3 regions of the Metabacillus sp. SLBN-84 genome follow, and region 3 is predicted to be linked to each of the others. Evidence: riboswitches for the same ligand, from Rfam matches in the RefSeq annotation. Region 3 holds a riboswitch; each other region holds the start of a gene.
The links. A riboswitch is a leader RNA that binds a small molecule or an ion and turns the genes downstream of it on or off. The one in region 3 is predicted to bind S-adenosylmethionine.

Region 1 (4,186 bases), on a different contig from region 3:
AAAGCGGTGGTTTACAAAGACGACAAATGGTTCGAGGGGAAACTTGATGCTTTGATCCTGGAGGAGCCGAGTGAGCAAGGCTTCACTTCTTTTGAGCTGAAGCAGGGGGTTTTTCATTTCTTTTTTGGCCGGGGTCGACCATCTTTCTTCTTCTGCGAAGTAATCACCTTCAGAGTTCTTTACATTGAATACGTACATTTTATCAGGTTTGATAAACAGGGAATCAATTTGTACGAATGATCCGCTGATTTCAAAAAGCAGATCGCTTAATACTATGCCATCCCCTCCTTTCTCAATAAGCCACTGCTCAAAATACTTTTCTCCTTCAAAGCCTTTTTCGAGATTCCGCAATTGATTAAGAGCTTCCTCATCCAGCATACTTCTGGCGTTCAAGCTCCGGTAAACAAGCAATTCCCGGTTTTCCTTTAAGTCCTTCAACTAATAAACATCCCCTTTCGTTTTTATCAGATCCATCAATTCCTCATTCATTTTTTCAGTTCCATAAATCAATTCCCCTTCCTTAATTTCGGATCAATCACCACCTGCCCTTCCTTCTTTACACATCCATCATAAAACAATACTATTCCCACCGGCAAAAACCCAAAATCAAATTTTCCCCATAAAAAAACAGCAAACGCATAGGCGCTTACTGTTGTTCTTTTTTAAAATAAGTCCAGCCGTCTTCCTGATAGACCTTTCCTGCTTTCATAAGTGAGCCGAGCGCACGCTTGAATGCCCCTTTGCTCATGTTGAAGCGTTCTTTGATGTCATCGGGATCGCTCTTGTCAAAGAAGGGCATGGCTCCTCCTCTTTCTTCCATGTAATCACAGATCACTTGTGCATCCTCATCCAATGCCTCATGTTTGAATGGAAGGAGAGAAACGTTAAGGGTGCCGTCTTCCTTCACATCAACAACTCGTCCTGTTACAAGTTCGCCAAGACGCGGCTCTCTTTTGCGCTGGGAGGAGTGGATGAATCCTTTGTAGCCTTCTTCAGTTATGATGAAAGAACCGGCAATAATGATTCGGTAGACTCTGCCAGTAACAGTCTGATTGTTCCGGACTCCTGCAGCCGGGACGATGTTTTCCTGCATGACATCTTCCGTTGCAAGTTTTGTGAAAAATCTTCCGTTTTTCGTCACTTTCAGGGAACAGTAGAGCTTGTCGCCTTCTTTTGGCCATACACTTACATAGGCCGGAAGAATATCGTTGTCGACAAGTGCATCTTTTGAAAGGCCAATGTCGACGAATGCCCCCATGTCTTCCCTGACACTGACTACTTCTACCCATCCGAACCGGTCTTCTGATATCGTCGGCTTTTTCATTGTTGCAGCGAGACGGTCTTCATGGTCCACAATCAGGTACACCTCAACCTCATCCAATTCTTCAATTGGTTCAGTGATTTCCGTTTTGTGAAGCAGTACTCGGCTTTCTCCATCTGCTAAATAATATCCGTAATCTACTTTTTCATCTATTTTAAGCGTCATAAACGTTCCGGGATTCATGTGTTCGTTCCTTCCTTTGCAGCTGAACTGCCGTTAGTTGTTATATCATGTACATTCTACTATAATCTAAAGATAATACAAACTTTTGGGAGGATTCTTATGGCCAAGGACAGTTCGTTTGATATTGTGTCGAAGGTGGATATGCCTGAGGTAACAAATGCCATCACGATGACGATGAAAGAAATCGGCACACGCTATGATTTTAAAGGAAGCAAAAGCAGCATCACGCTTGAAAAAGAGGAGCTTGTTTTAGTTTCTGATGATGAGTTCAAAATGGATCAGCTGAAGGATGTGTTCATTTCAAAACTGATCAAGCGCAATGTGGCAACGCGCAATATTGATTACGGAAAAATTGAAGGCGCATCAGGCGGCACCATCCGCCAGCGTGCAAAGCTTGTCCAGGGTATTGATAAGGACAATGCGAAAAAGATTAACGCGATCATAAAAAATGCAGGGCTTAAAGTGAAAACGCAGGTTCAGGATGATCAGGTCCGCGTAACCGGCAAAAGCAAGGACGACCTGCAGCAGGTGATTGCAGCTGTCCGCGGAGCGGATCTGCCGATCGATGTTCAGTTCATTAATTTCAGATAAACGCGTGGACTCAGCAGGTTTTTCCTGCTGGGTCTTTTTTTATCCGGACTGTGGCAAGAATTCCTCATCAATTCAGAAAACTTTTACTTTTCGCACTTGAATCTCCTGAAAAAAACATGTAAATTAGATATAATATCATTTAGCCAATTTCATATTTTTGATTCTTATCTAGAGAAGCTGAGGGACTGGCCCGTCGAAGCTTCAGCAACCTGGCGTAAACCAAGGTGCTAATTCCAGCGATGCATCCATCGGACGATAAGAAGAAGTCATGCATACTCAAAAGTCTTCTTCTTGGAAGGCTTTTTTCTTTTTCCCATTATCAGCTGTATTTTAGGAGGTTTATAGCTTTGGCACTTTTAACAGACTTGCAGACAAAAATTCTGATCGGGGACGGAGCAATGGGCACCCTGCTTTATTCCCACGGTGTGGACCGGTGTTTTGAAGAACTGAACCTGTCAAAACCCGATGACATTCTGAATGTTCATAAGGCGTATCTTGATGCCGGAGCTGATGTCATTCAGACAAATACGTACGGGGCCAATTATATCAAGCTGTCGAGATACGGGCTTGAAGATGAGGTGCGCGCCATTAACCGCAAGGCTGTGCAGATTGCAAAGCAAGCTGCGGAAGGCACCTCAGCCTATGTCCTCGGAACAATCGGCGGGGTCCGTGCTTTTAAAAAGGGCTCTTATTCGCTTGAGGACCTGCGGCGAAATTTCAGGGAGCAGCTTTATCTTCTGCTGAACGAAGAGCCGGACGGCCTCCTGCTTGAAACGTATTATGATCTTGAAGAAATGAAGACGGTTCTTGAGATTGCAAGAAAAGAAACAGACTTGCCGATTATAACGAACATTTCCCTTCATGAAATCGGCGTTCTTCAGGACGGTACTCCTCTTTCTGACGGCCTGTCCCAGCTTGAGGAGCTCGGGGCGAATGTTGTCGGGCTGAACTGCAGGCTTGGGCCATATCATATGCTCTCATCTCTGGAAGAAGTTCCTCTTCCCGAAAAGGCCTTCCTGTCTGTTTATCCGAACAGCAGCCTCCCGACCATTGAGGAAGGCAGACTTGTTTACGGATCCGGTGAAAAATACTTCGCTGAAAGCGCACTTGCTTTTAGAAATCAGGGTGCGAGATTAATAGGCGGCTGCTGCGGAACGACTCCTGATCATATCAGGGCGATGGCTTCTGCACTTAAAGGACTGCCTCCAGTGACAGAAAAGAAGGTGAAAGCTAGGAAAGAAGAAATCTCCATTGCCTCAGCTGCCGAGAGAAAGTATCCTCCGCTGCAGGATATCGTAAAAGAAAAACGATCCATTATTGTCGAGCTTGACCCGCCGAAAAAGCTCGGTATTGAAAAATTTTTAAAAGGAGCAAAGGCCCTTCAGGAGGCTGGAATCGATGCCTTAACTCTTGCGGATAACTCTCTTGCTTCCCCAAGAATCAGCAATGGCGCGATGGGATCCATTGTCCAGCAGACCCATGGACTCCGCTCGCTGATCCATATTACGTGCCGTGACCGGAATTTAATTGGCCTGCAGTCACATTTAATGGGTCTCCATACTCTCGGCTTAACAGATGTTTTAGCCATAACAGGAGATCCGTCCAAAATCGGGGATTTCCCGGGGGCAACTTCTGTTTATGACCTTTCTTCCTTTGACTTGATCAGTCTGATTAAGCAATTTAATGACGGGCTTTCTTACTCAGGAAAACCGCTTGGCGAAAAAACGAACTTCTCAGTTGCCGCCGCCTTTAACCCGAATGTGAAGTACCTTGATAAAGCCGTTAAAAGGCTGGAGAAAAAAATAGCGTGCGGCGCTGATTATTTTATCTCCCAGCCGATCTATTCCGAAAAACAGCTGCTTGATGTCTATGAAGAAACAAAACACTTAACCGTACCGGTTTATATCGGCATTATGCCGCTCACCAGCAGCCGGAATGCCGAATTTATTCATAATGAGATTCCGGGCATTACCCTGTCTGACAGCATCCGCGAAAAAATGGCCAATGCCGGAGATGACAAGGAAAAATCGTATCAGGAGGGTCTGGCCATTGCCAAAAACCTGATTGATGCTGCATTTGATCTGTTTAACG
Region 2 (4,186 bases), on a different contig from region 3:
GGCTCATCAAGCAAATAAATGGCTTTGCTGCCGAAGCGGTTTAGGAACAGGGACAAGAACGACTCACCGTGAGACTGTTCGTGAAGCGATTTTCCTCCGTATGCACCGAAGACATCTCCTGATAGAGGATCTTCACTGAGCTCTTCAAGATGGGAGGCAAACTGGAAAAAAGATTCTGCTCTGAGAAAGAAACCATTTTTCACTTTGGGCATCCATCCGAGCCGTATGTAATCGCCAAGGTCTGACTCCGAGCTTCTCGGCTTGTATAGATGGTGGCTTCCGCCTGCAGTGTTAAAGCCGCACTGATAGGCAACGGCCTCCATCAGGGTCGATTTTCCCGAGCCGTTTTCACCGACGAAAAAAGTAACAGGGCTTGTCAGCCTCAGCTCATCCATACAGGCAATGGCCGGAATGGAAAAGGGATATGTTTTAAAAGAGGGGATATTCTCTTTCAGCAGTTTGATTGATTTTAAGAACATGTTCATCACCTGTCTACAGTTTAGCAGATTCAGACAGACAATTTATACTCCCTGGAGCAGCAAAGTTCAATATAGCCGGCTGTTTTTTCTGCAATGATATCTTTGTCAAAATCCATTGAGGCCACATGATAGGAATTCGTGAGGCTGACCATCTGTTTAAAAGGAGATGAGATGGCATGGAAAAGAACATCTGAGCTTGAGGCCGGAACAACATGGTCTTCTTCTGATTTGAAAATCAGGGCCGGACAGGTTACTTCAGAAAGCACGGGTTTCGTTGTATTGATGAGCGTCAGCAGGTTGTGGACGGCTTTAATCGGAACGGCTTCATACGTAATTTCTTCAATATCGTCCGCTTTGATATCCGGTCTTCCTTCTGGAATGAAACGGGGTTCGATTTCGTGCTGAAAAACCTCATAGCCTGGAACACTGAGTGCTGCATTGATGGTGATAAGGCCGTCAATTTCCTGGTGCCTGCAGGCAAGGTGAGCCGCTAATATTCCGCCCATGGACTGCCCGGCAACAAAGATCCTGCGACACACTTTTCTAAGCTTTTTATAGGCTTCTTCGATATTTTGAATCCAGTCTGTAAAGCAGCAGTCTTCAAAATCGAGGGGAGTAGTTCCGTGGCCTTTCAGGCGCGGGGCATAAACGGTATAGCCCTTTGCGGCCAAAAGTTTTCCAAGCTCGCCTACACTCTGAGGCGTACCGGCAAATCCGTGGCACAGAAGAATGCCGATCTCATTTCCTTTATGAAAAAAGCTTTCAGCTCCTGCAAGGACAGGCACATGTTTCGTCGTCATCATCATTTCCTCCCAATCAATTTTGAACTAAAAAACCCTCTCCTGCTTACAGCTGACAAGAGAGGGTTTGTCTTTATCGGCCAAAGCATCGTGCTTTGCTGGTTGGAGCACCTTTCCGGCGTGCGGCGGCTGCTGTGAAGTCATGGAGCCAGATCTCTCGTTCACTCTTGATAGTTTATATTTAATTCTTATTGGTTTAGTTGGTTTTAATGATCTTATCATGCTGGAGAGATAGCTGTCAATCACTTCCTTAAGCAATCCTCTTCACAAAGTTGCCTGCCTGGAGTAAAATACTTATATTCCAATCAGACAGGTGGGTTTTAGTGTGAAAACCATTCCAAAACCTCTAGTGTTAGTCAATCAATGGGTGATCGTTCTATCCGCTGCAGCGTTCTGGATCAGCGGCATGGGCGCTTTTTTACTGGTGCCTCTTACGGCCGGAATTATGGGACTGCTGTTTAAAGTAAACCCGATTATGAAAGCTGCAGGCATCTTTTTGAAAAAAGAGCCTTCAGCCTATATACAAGAAGATTTTGATCAGCAGCAGTTTAATCAGGTGATAGCAGTGATCTGCCTGAGCCTTGGGTTTGCCGGACACATGCTTGACTGGACGGTGCTTGCCTATGCGGCGACTATTATGGTTGCCATTGCTGCATTTGTTGCGATTCTCGGTTTTTGCATCGGCTGCTTTATCCGTTTTCAGTGGCAGCAGTTTAAATTCCGCAGACTTTCTAAGCAGTCCAACTGATTTTTTAAAAAAGTGTTGACTTTTAGAAAATACGAGAGTAAAGTAAGACACATCGAAAATATAGCTTCTTATCACGAGAGGTGGAGGGATATGGCCCTTTGAAACCTCGGCAGCGGACTCATTATGAGAACTGTGCCAACTCCAGCAGGCGTGAAGCCTGAGAGATGAGAAGAGCGAACGGTCTTTTTTTGCAGATCCAGCCTCTTCCTGTCTTTCAGGGAGAGGTTTTTATTTTTCAAAACTAAATCATGATTTTCTTATCCAGAGAAGCGGAGGGACTGGCCCCATGATGCTTCGGCAGCGGACTTTTGAAAAAGTACTGTGCCAATTCCAGCAGGCGATTGCCTGGGAGATGAGAAGAGAACCGGTGATTCGTTATGCCATGCCCTCTTCTTGTCGGATAGAAGAGGGTTTTTTTAATGCAAAATAAATGGGAGGTTACATAGATGATTGAATTTAAAGGCGTCACAAAGGTATACGAAAGCGGCGGCAATGAAGTGAAAGCCCTTGACGGCATTGATCTAGAGGTGAAAAAAGGGGAAATTTGCGGAGTTATCGGATTCAGCGGAGCGGGCAAAAGCACGCTGATCCGCACGGTAAACCTGCTCGAGCGTCCAACAGCAGGACAGATCATTGTTGATGGACTTGACTTGACGGCTCTCTCCAAAAAGGATGTGCGAGGAGTCAAACGGAAAATTGGCATGGTGTTTCAGCATTTCAATCTGCTGAATTCAAAAACGGTCTATGCAAATGTGGCGATGCCGCTGCTTCTCTCAAAGGCCTCGCCGAAAGTCATTAAGGAGCGGGTTGCTGAGCTGCTCTCGTTTGTAGGACTTGAGGACAAAGCGAATCAGTACCCTGATCAGTTATCAGGCGGCCAGAAACAGCGTGTCGGAATTGCAAGAGCACTTGCTACCCAGCCATCCATTCTATTGTGCGATGAAGCTACCTCAGCGCTTGATCCTCAGACAACAGCTTCGATTCTGAAGCTTTTGAAAAAAATCAACGATGAATACAACATTACGATTCTCATGATCACGCATGAAATGTCAGTTATCAGAGAGGTTTGCGATACAGTGGCCGTGATTGAAGGCGGGAAAATCATCGAATCAGGCTCTGTGTTTGAGGTTTTCTCAAATCCGAAAACAAAGACCGCTTCAAACTTTGTCAGCTCTGTTCTGAATGATTCTATTCCCGAATCGGTCCTGAAGCTTGTTCAGGAGGAAAACAGCCAGGCACAGATTTTCAAAATTAACTTTGTCGGCAAATCCTCAGGACAGCCGCTCCTTTCGCAGATTGCGAAACGATTTGACCTCCATATCAACGTCCTGTTCGGCAACATTACGGAGCTTCAGGGAATTCCGTTTGGACACTTAATCGTTGAACTTCAGGGGACAGAAAGTGAAATAAAAAGAGCGCTTCTGGTGATGAACCAGGAGAACGTATCAGTGAAAGAGGTGAATGCACATGCTAGTTGATTCTCAGCAAATAATTGATGCTTTAGTCGAAACACTCGCAATGACAGGTTTTTCCCTGCTTTTCTCCACGTTGATCGGCCTTCCGCTCGGCGTGCTGCTGGTCATTACCCGAAAGGGGCATCTATGGGAAAATGCCATTATTTTTAACATCCTGAACGGGATTGTGAATCTCTTCCGGTCAGTGCCGTTCATCATTTTGATGGTGGCGATTGTTCCGCTGACGAGACTGATTGTCGGAACGTCGATCGGAACAGCTGCAGCTGTTGTGCCGCTTGTCTTTTACGCAGGTCCTTATATTGCCAGATTAATAGAGAACTCGCTGCTTGAAGTTGACCCGGGAGTCATTGAAGCGGCAGAAGCAATGGGGGCAACGCCAAGCCAGATTATCTTTAAATTTATTGTTCCGGAAGCATTAAGCTCGCTTGTATTAAGTCTTACGATTGCGACAGTCGGACTTGTCGGCGCATCTGCGATGGCAGGGGCTGTCGGCGGAGGCGGGCTTGGAGATCTCGCCATTACATACGGCTACCAGCGCTTTGACACGGTTGTCATGATCATAACAGTGGCCATTCTTGTTGTCCTTGTTCAAGGACTGCAGACTTCAGGAAACATTTTATCGAAAAAAATCAGAAGACGATAGGAGAGAACAATGATGAAAAAATGGATCATTTTAACGCTCAT
Region 3 (4,186 bases):
CATCAGCAGCGTCCGGTAAACTTCCTCATACCTTGCCGTCATCACCCGTTTCAGCTCTTCATCCCGTCCTGAATGAATCCAGAACTCAAGATGAACGCCGATCATCCGCTGCCAGTCCGGTGAAAGCTTGATCTCCAGATAGTTTTCGAAAAACTGCCTGAGCTTTTCTTCAGCCGTTTCCTTTATACGGAAACGTTCTTTTAATCCTGCGATATTTTCTTCTGTCTTTCTTTGCATCAGCTGCAGATAAATCTCTTCCTTGCTTTTGAAATAGTTATAGATGGCTCCTTTGCTCAATCCGGATTCTGCTACAATGTCATCGATGGTGGCCAGCTGGAACCCTTTTTCACCGAACGCCTTCAGAGAACTGTCCAGAATATGCCGCTTCTTCTTCTCCTTATATTCCTCTGATACAATTGGAGCCATTTGCAGCCCGCCCTTCTTTTTTTAAAACCGACTATATAGTCCATATTATTCCATACACAACGAAAAATTCAAACAATTTTGATTATGAATCGAGTAAAAACTGCCATTGGTCTCCATTGGTTGTGCCTCATATAAATCCACTGGAAAGAGGAGGAAATAATGATATGATAAATTTATACGCCCTGCCAGAAGGAATGCATCAACAAACTGTTACTCCTTTGGGGAATAAATAGTAACTTTTTGAGGTGGAAAATGATCATAGAGACATTGAAGTCTTTGAAAGCGAAGCTAGATGGAGATGGTAGAATTCGAATTCATTTGAGTGATGGTACGGTAGCAGAAAAGAAATGTTTGTTTTTTGACCCCGCATCATTACAAGAATTGAATGAATTTAACTTTGTTTTACCGGATGACTATAAGACGTTTTTAACCTTACATAATGGGGTAAGAATTTCCACTGATGATTGGGGGAGCGGCGTTTTTGTCCACAGTTTAAAGGAAACAATACAAGAAACCCTCTCTATTTCTCATCTAATTCCTCAAAAATATTATTGTGTAATGAGATACGCAGATGTTGGATATTTTTTAATAGACGAAGAAAAAGTTAAAAGAGGAGAAAAAGATTATTTATTTTATGAGGACATTGATAATAGCGATCCTCCACAAAACCTTAAAATGACCTTTGAAGAGTTTATAGAAAAACTAATTGAATTTGAAGGTGAATTATTCTGGTTAATGAAATAAATAGAAAAAGGGCCGATACGAAATTGTATTGGCCCTTTTTCTATTTCTGCTTCTGCTATTGAACCCTATATTTCATTTAGAGAATTAACAAAAAACTAAAATAATTTAGAATATAATTCGAGTAAAAACTGCCATTTGACTTTTGCACCGCAACCCCTTAATGTAGTAAAGGTATTTTTTAAAACACACATATCATCTTCTTATTAAGAGAGGCAGAGGGACTGGCCCTGTGATGCCTCGGCAGCGGACTCGCATTCTTGAGTGCTGTGCCAATTCCAGCAAGCCATGCGCTTGAAAAATGAGAAGAGCTTATTTCCATTCCGGATATAGGATCTCTTCTTGTTATCAAGAGGAGATCTTTTTTTATGCGGCTGCTTTTATCAGCAGAGAGCGGAACACTATGAATATGAAGAATTGAAAGGTGGTTATTATGGACACAAAAGCTAACGGCTGGGCACTTTTGCCCCTCGTTATTTTCATCGGACTGTTTGTGGGATCGGGCATCATCACAGGAGACTTCTATAAAATGCCGATCCTTGTGGCAATCCTTGTTGCCGCAGCAGCAGCTCTTATCATGAACCGGAAAGAAAGCTTCACATCAAAAGTGGAGAGCTTTTCAAAAGGAGCCGGACACCCCGACTTAATGATCATGGTCTTTATCTTTATTCTTGCGGGTGCTTTTTCGGAGGTGGCAAAAGGGATGGGAGCCGTTGAATCAACGGTTAACCTGGCACTTACCTTTCTCCCTCAAAGCCTGCTGATTGCAGGACTGTTTATCATTGGTGCGTTTATTTCGCTTGCGATGGGTACCTCTACAGGAACGATTGCAGCTCTTGCGCCGATTGGAGTCGGAATAAGTACAGAGGCAGACATCTCTGCGGCTCTTGCAATGGGTGCCATTATTGGCGGTGCCATGTTTGGAGATAACTTATCGTTCATCTCGGATACAACCATTGCGGCTGTTCGAACACAGCAAACGGAAATGAGAGACAAGTTTAAAGTAAACTTCTTCATCGTCCTGCCTGCAGCCATCGTAACGTGCGTCATTCTGTTTGTGATGACACTTGGAGGTCAGGCGCCTGTTTCGCCCGACGCATACAGCTGGGTAAAAATGCTTCCATACATCGGGGTTCTTGCAGCAGCCCTGCTCGGAATGAATGTGATTGTTGTTCTTGCAGGCGGAATTATCCTTTCCGGTATGATTGGAATAGCAGACGGCAGCTACACATTAACAGCGTTTCTGCAGAAAATAACAGACGGCATTATGGGAATGGCCGAGCTTGTCATTCTTTCGCTCCTGATTGGCGGTATGGTAGAGCTTATCAAGCGTAATGGCGGCATTCACTTTATTCTCGAAACCATGACAAAGCGCATTTCCTCCAAAAAAGGAGCGGAATTTGCGATTGCAGGCCTTGTCAGCTCAACGAACCTTGCAACGGCAAACAACACAATCTCAATCATTGCGACTGGCCCACTTGCCAAAGATATGGCGGACAAGTATGAAATCGATAAACGAAAATCAGCCAGTCTTCTCGATATCTTTTCATGCAGCATCCAGGGACTGATCCCCTACGGTGCGCAGATGCTTTCAGCGGCTGAATTTGCTTCCATCTCGCCGACAAGCATTCTGCCGTACTCGTTTTATCCGGTACTGATTGCCCTGTGCGGTATTGTGGCGATCTTGATTCAATTTCCGCGATTTAAAAGAAAAGCAGCGTAAGAAAATGAACAGCGTCCTTTTTGGTAACGGGTTCGGCTGAAAGGTGCAAACTGCTAAATAACACGGTAAATAAAATATCAATCAGCATACTAATTTGCATATAAATTGGTATGCTTTTTTATTGATATAAATAGGTTTACTTGTAATTCTTACTCAAATTTAACATATCAAATCGCATAGGAATTAGCAGGATTTCCTTCTAATTTTTCATTTTTTGATCTTCAAAGAAAAAGTAGTTGACACATAAAATTAATTTATGATATTATTAAAAATTTGATTAAAAACAATATACATGTTAAGCTTAAGAAGGTTACCATATATGGAGGTGGATTATTTGTTTCAAATTGGCGATAACATTGTTTATCCAATGCACGGAGTCGGTGTAATTAAAGCTATAGAAGATAAGGAAATATCAGGAAAAAACCAACAGTATTATGTCATAAATATGTTAATAGGTAATATGCAGGTCATGATTCCTACAGATAAAATATTGAGTTCAAGTATACGCCCAGTTACTGACATAATTGCATTAAAGCACATCATACACATTTTTCAGCATGGAGAATCAGATAAATTACTGACGTGGAAACAAAGGTATAAAGTGAACACGGACAAAATTAAAACTGGCAACATACAAGAAGGTGCTGAAGTTATACGCGATTTAATGCGTATGAAGAAAGAAAAGGCACTTAATACAAGTGAAAAAAAAATGTTGGATAACGCACATGAATTTTTGATTAGTGAACTGGGAGTCATTAAAGGGATCACTGATAATCAAATAAGTAGTTTCTGTTAAGGTTAATTATAGATAATGTATTACAACTCCCGAGAATACCCTGAATTTGACGGGAATATGATGCTTATTAAGAGTAAATCTTTTCAAAATCAGCCAACTTCTTCAGCTCACTATTAGAGCATTAACCTCTTTTGTTATTTCTGCAATCTAATCCATTTCTATTTTTGAATTTCTTTTACGAACGTTTGAAGTTTCATCAAATAACTCGATAAAATAATCGCTTGATTTTTGCAATCCTGATTCACACTGGCACGGACAAGGAGCCGTAAGGATGAAAGAGAGGTAGGGCTTTCATTGTTTTAGGTATACAATTTATTATCTAGTCCGTTATTTCTAGAAAAAAACAATCAATATCACCTCTATCCTTGAGAATTTTGTACATCAACTGAGACAGTGAATAGTAATTGTTTCTTCTTTACGTAAAAAAGATAATCGAATGGGTAACACCATATGGTCAAATGCAAAAATGGTTTCCAGACTAGGAAACCATTTTTTGTTTC

Region 1: it holds a riboswitch for S-adenosylmethionine, as region 3 does, so the genes downstream of both, RKD52_RS16910 (bifunctional homocysteine S-methyltransferase/methylenetetrahydrofolate reductase) here and RKD52_RS20890 (Na+/H+ antiporter NhaC family protein) in region 3, are expected to answer to the same signal.
Region 2: it holds a riboswitch for S-adenosylmethionine, as region 3 does, so the genes downstream of both, RKD52_RS03480 (methionine ABC transporter ATP-binding protein) here and RKD52_RS20890 (Na+/H+ antiporter NhaC family protein) in region 3, are expected to answer to the same signal.

What each region holds. Positions count from the first base shown of each region.
Region 1 covers NZ_JBRJIP010000001.1:3,305,206-3,309,391, forward strand. Annotated here, with positions in the region: gene RKD52_RS16895 (nuclease-related domain-containing protein) at 1-438, opposite strand, end outside; gene RKD52_RS16900 (CvfB family protein) at 647-1,504, opposite strand; gene RKD52_RS16905 (YajQ family cyclic di-GMP-binding protein) at 1,604-2,095, shown strand; SAM riboswitch class I at 2,257-2,357, shown strand; gene RKD52_RS16910 (bifunctional homocysteine S-methyltransferase/methylenetetrahydrofolate reductase) at 2,443-4,186, shown strand, end outside.
Region 2 covers NZ_JBRJIP010000001.1:722,850-727,035, forward strand. Annotated here, with positions in the region: gene RKD52_RS03465 (AAA family ATPase) at 1-479, opposite strand, end outside; gene RKD52_RS03470 (alpha/beta hydrolase) at 509-1,279, opposite strand; SAM riboswitch class I at 1,350-1,456, opposite strand; gene RKD52_RS03475 (DUF4395 domain-containing protein) at 1,605-2,027, shown strand; SAM riboswitch class I at 2,093-2,198, shown strand; SAM riboswitch class I at 2,282-2,386, shown strand; gene RKD52_RS03480 (methionine ABC transporter ATP-binding protein) at 2,474-3,505, shown strand; gene RKD52_RS03485 (methionine ABC transporter permease) at 3,495-4,145, shown strand; gene RKD52_RS03490 (MetQ/NlpA family ABC transporter substrate-binding protein) at 4,158-4,186, shown strand, end outside.
Region 3 covers NZ_JBRJIP010000004.1:35,373-39,558, reverse strand. Annotated here, with positions in the region: gene RKD52_RS20900 (TetR/AcrR family transcriptional regulator) at 1-426, opposite strand, end outside; gene RKD52_RS20895 (SMI1/KNR4 family protein) at 679-1,170, shown strand; SAM riboswitch class I at 1,368-1,475, shown strand; gene RKD52_RS20890 (Na+/H+ antiporter NhaC family protein) at 1,598-2,890, shown strand; gene RKD52_RS20885 (CarD family transcriptional regulator) at 3,210-3,686, shown strand.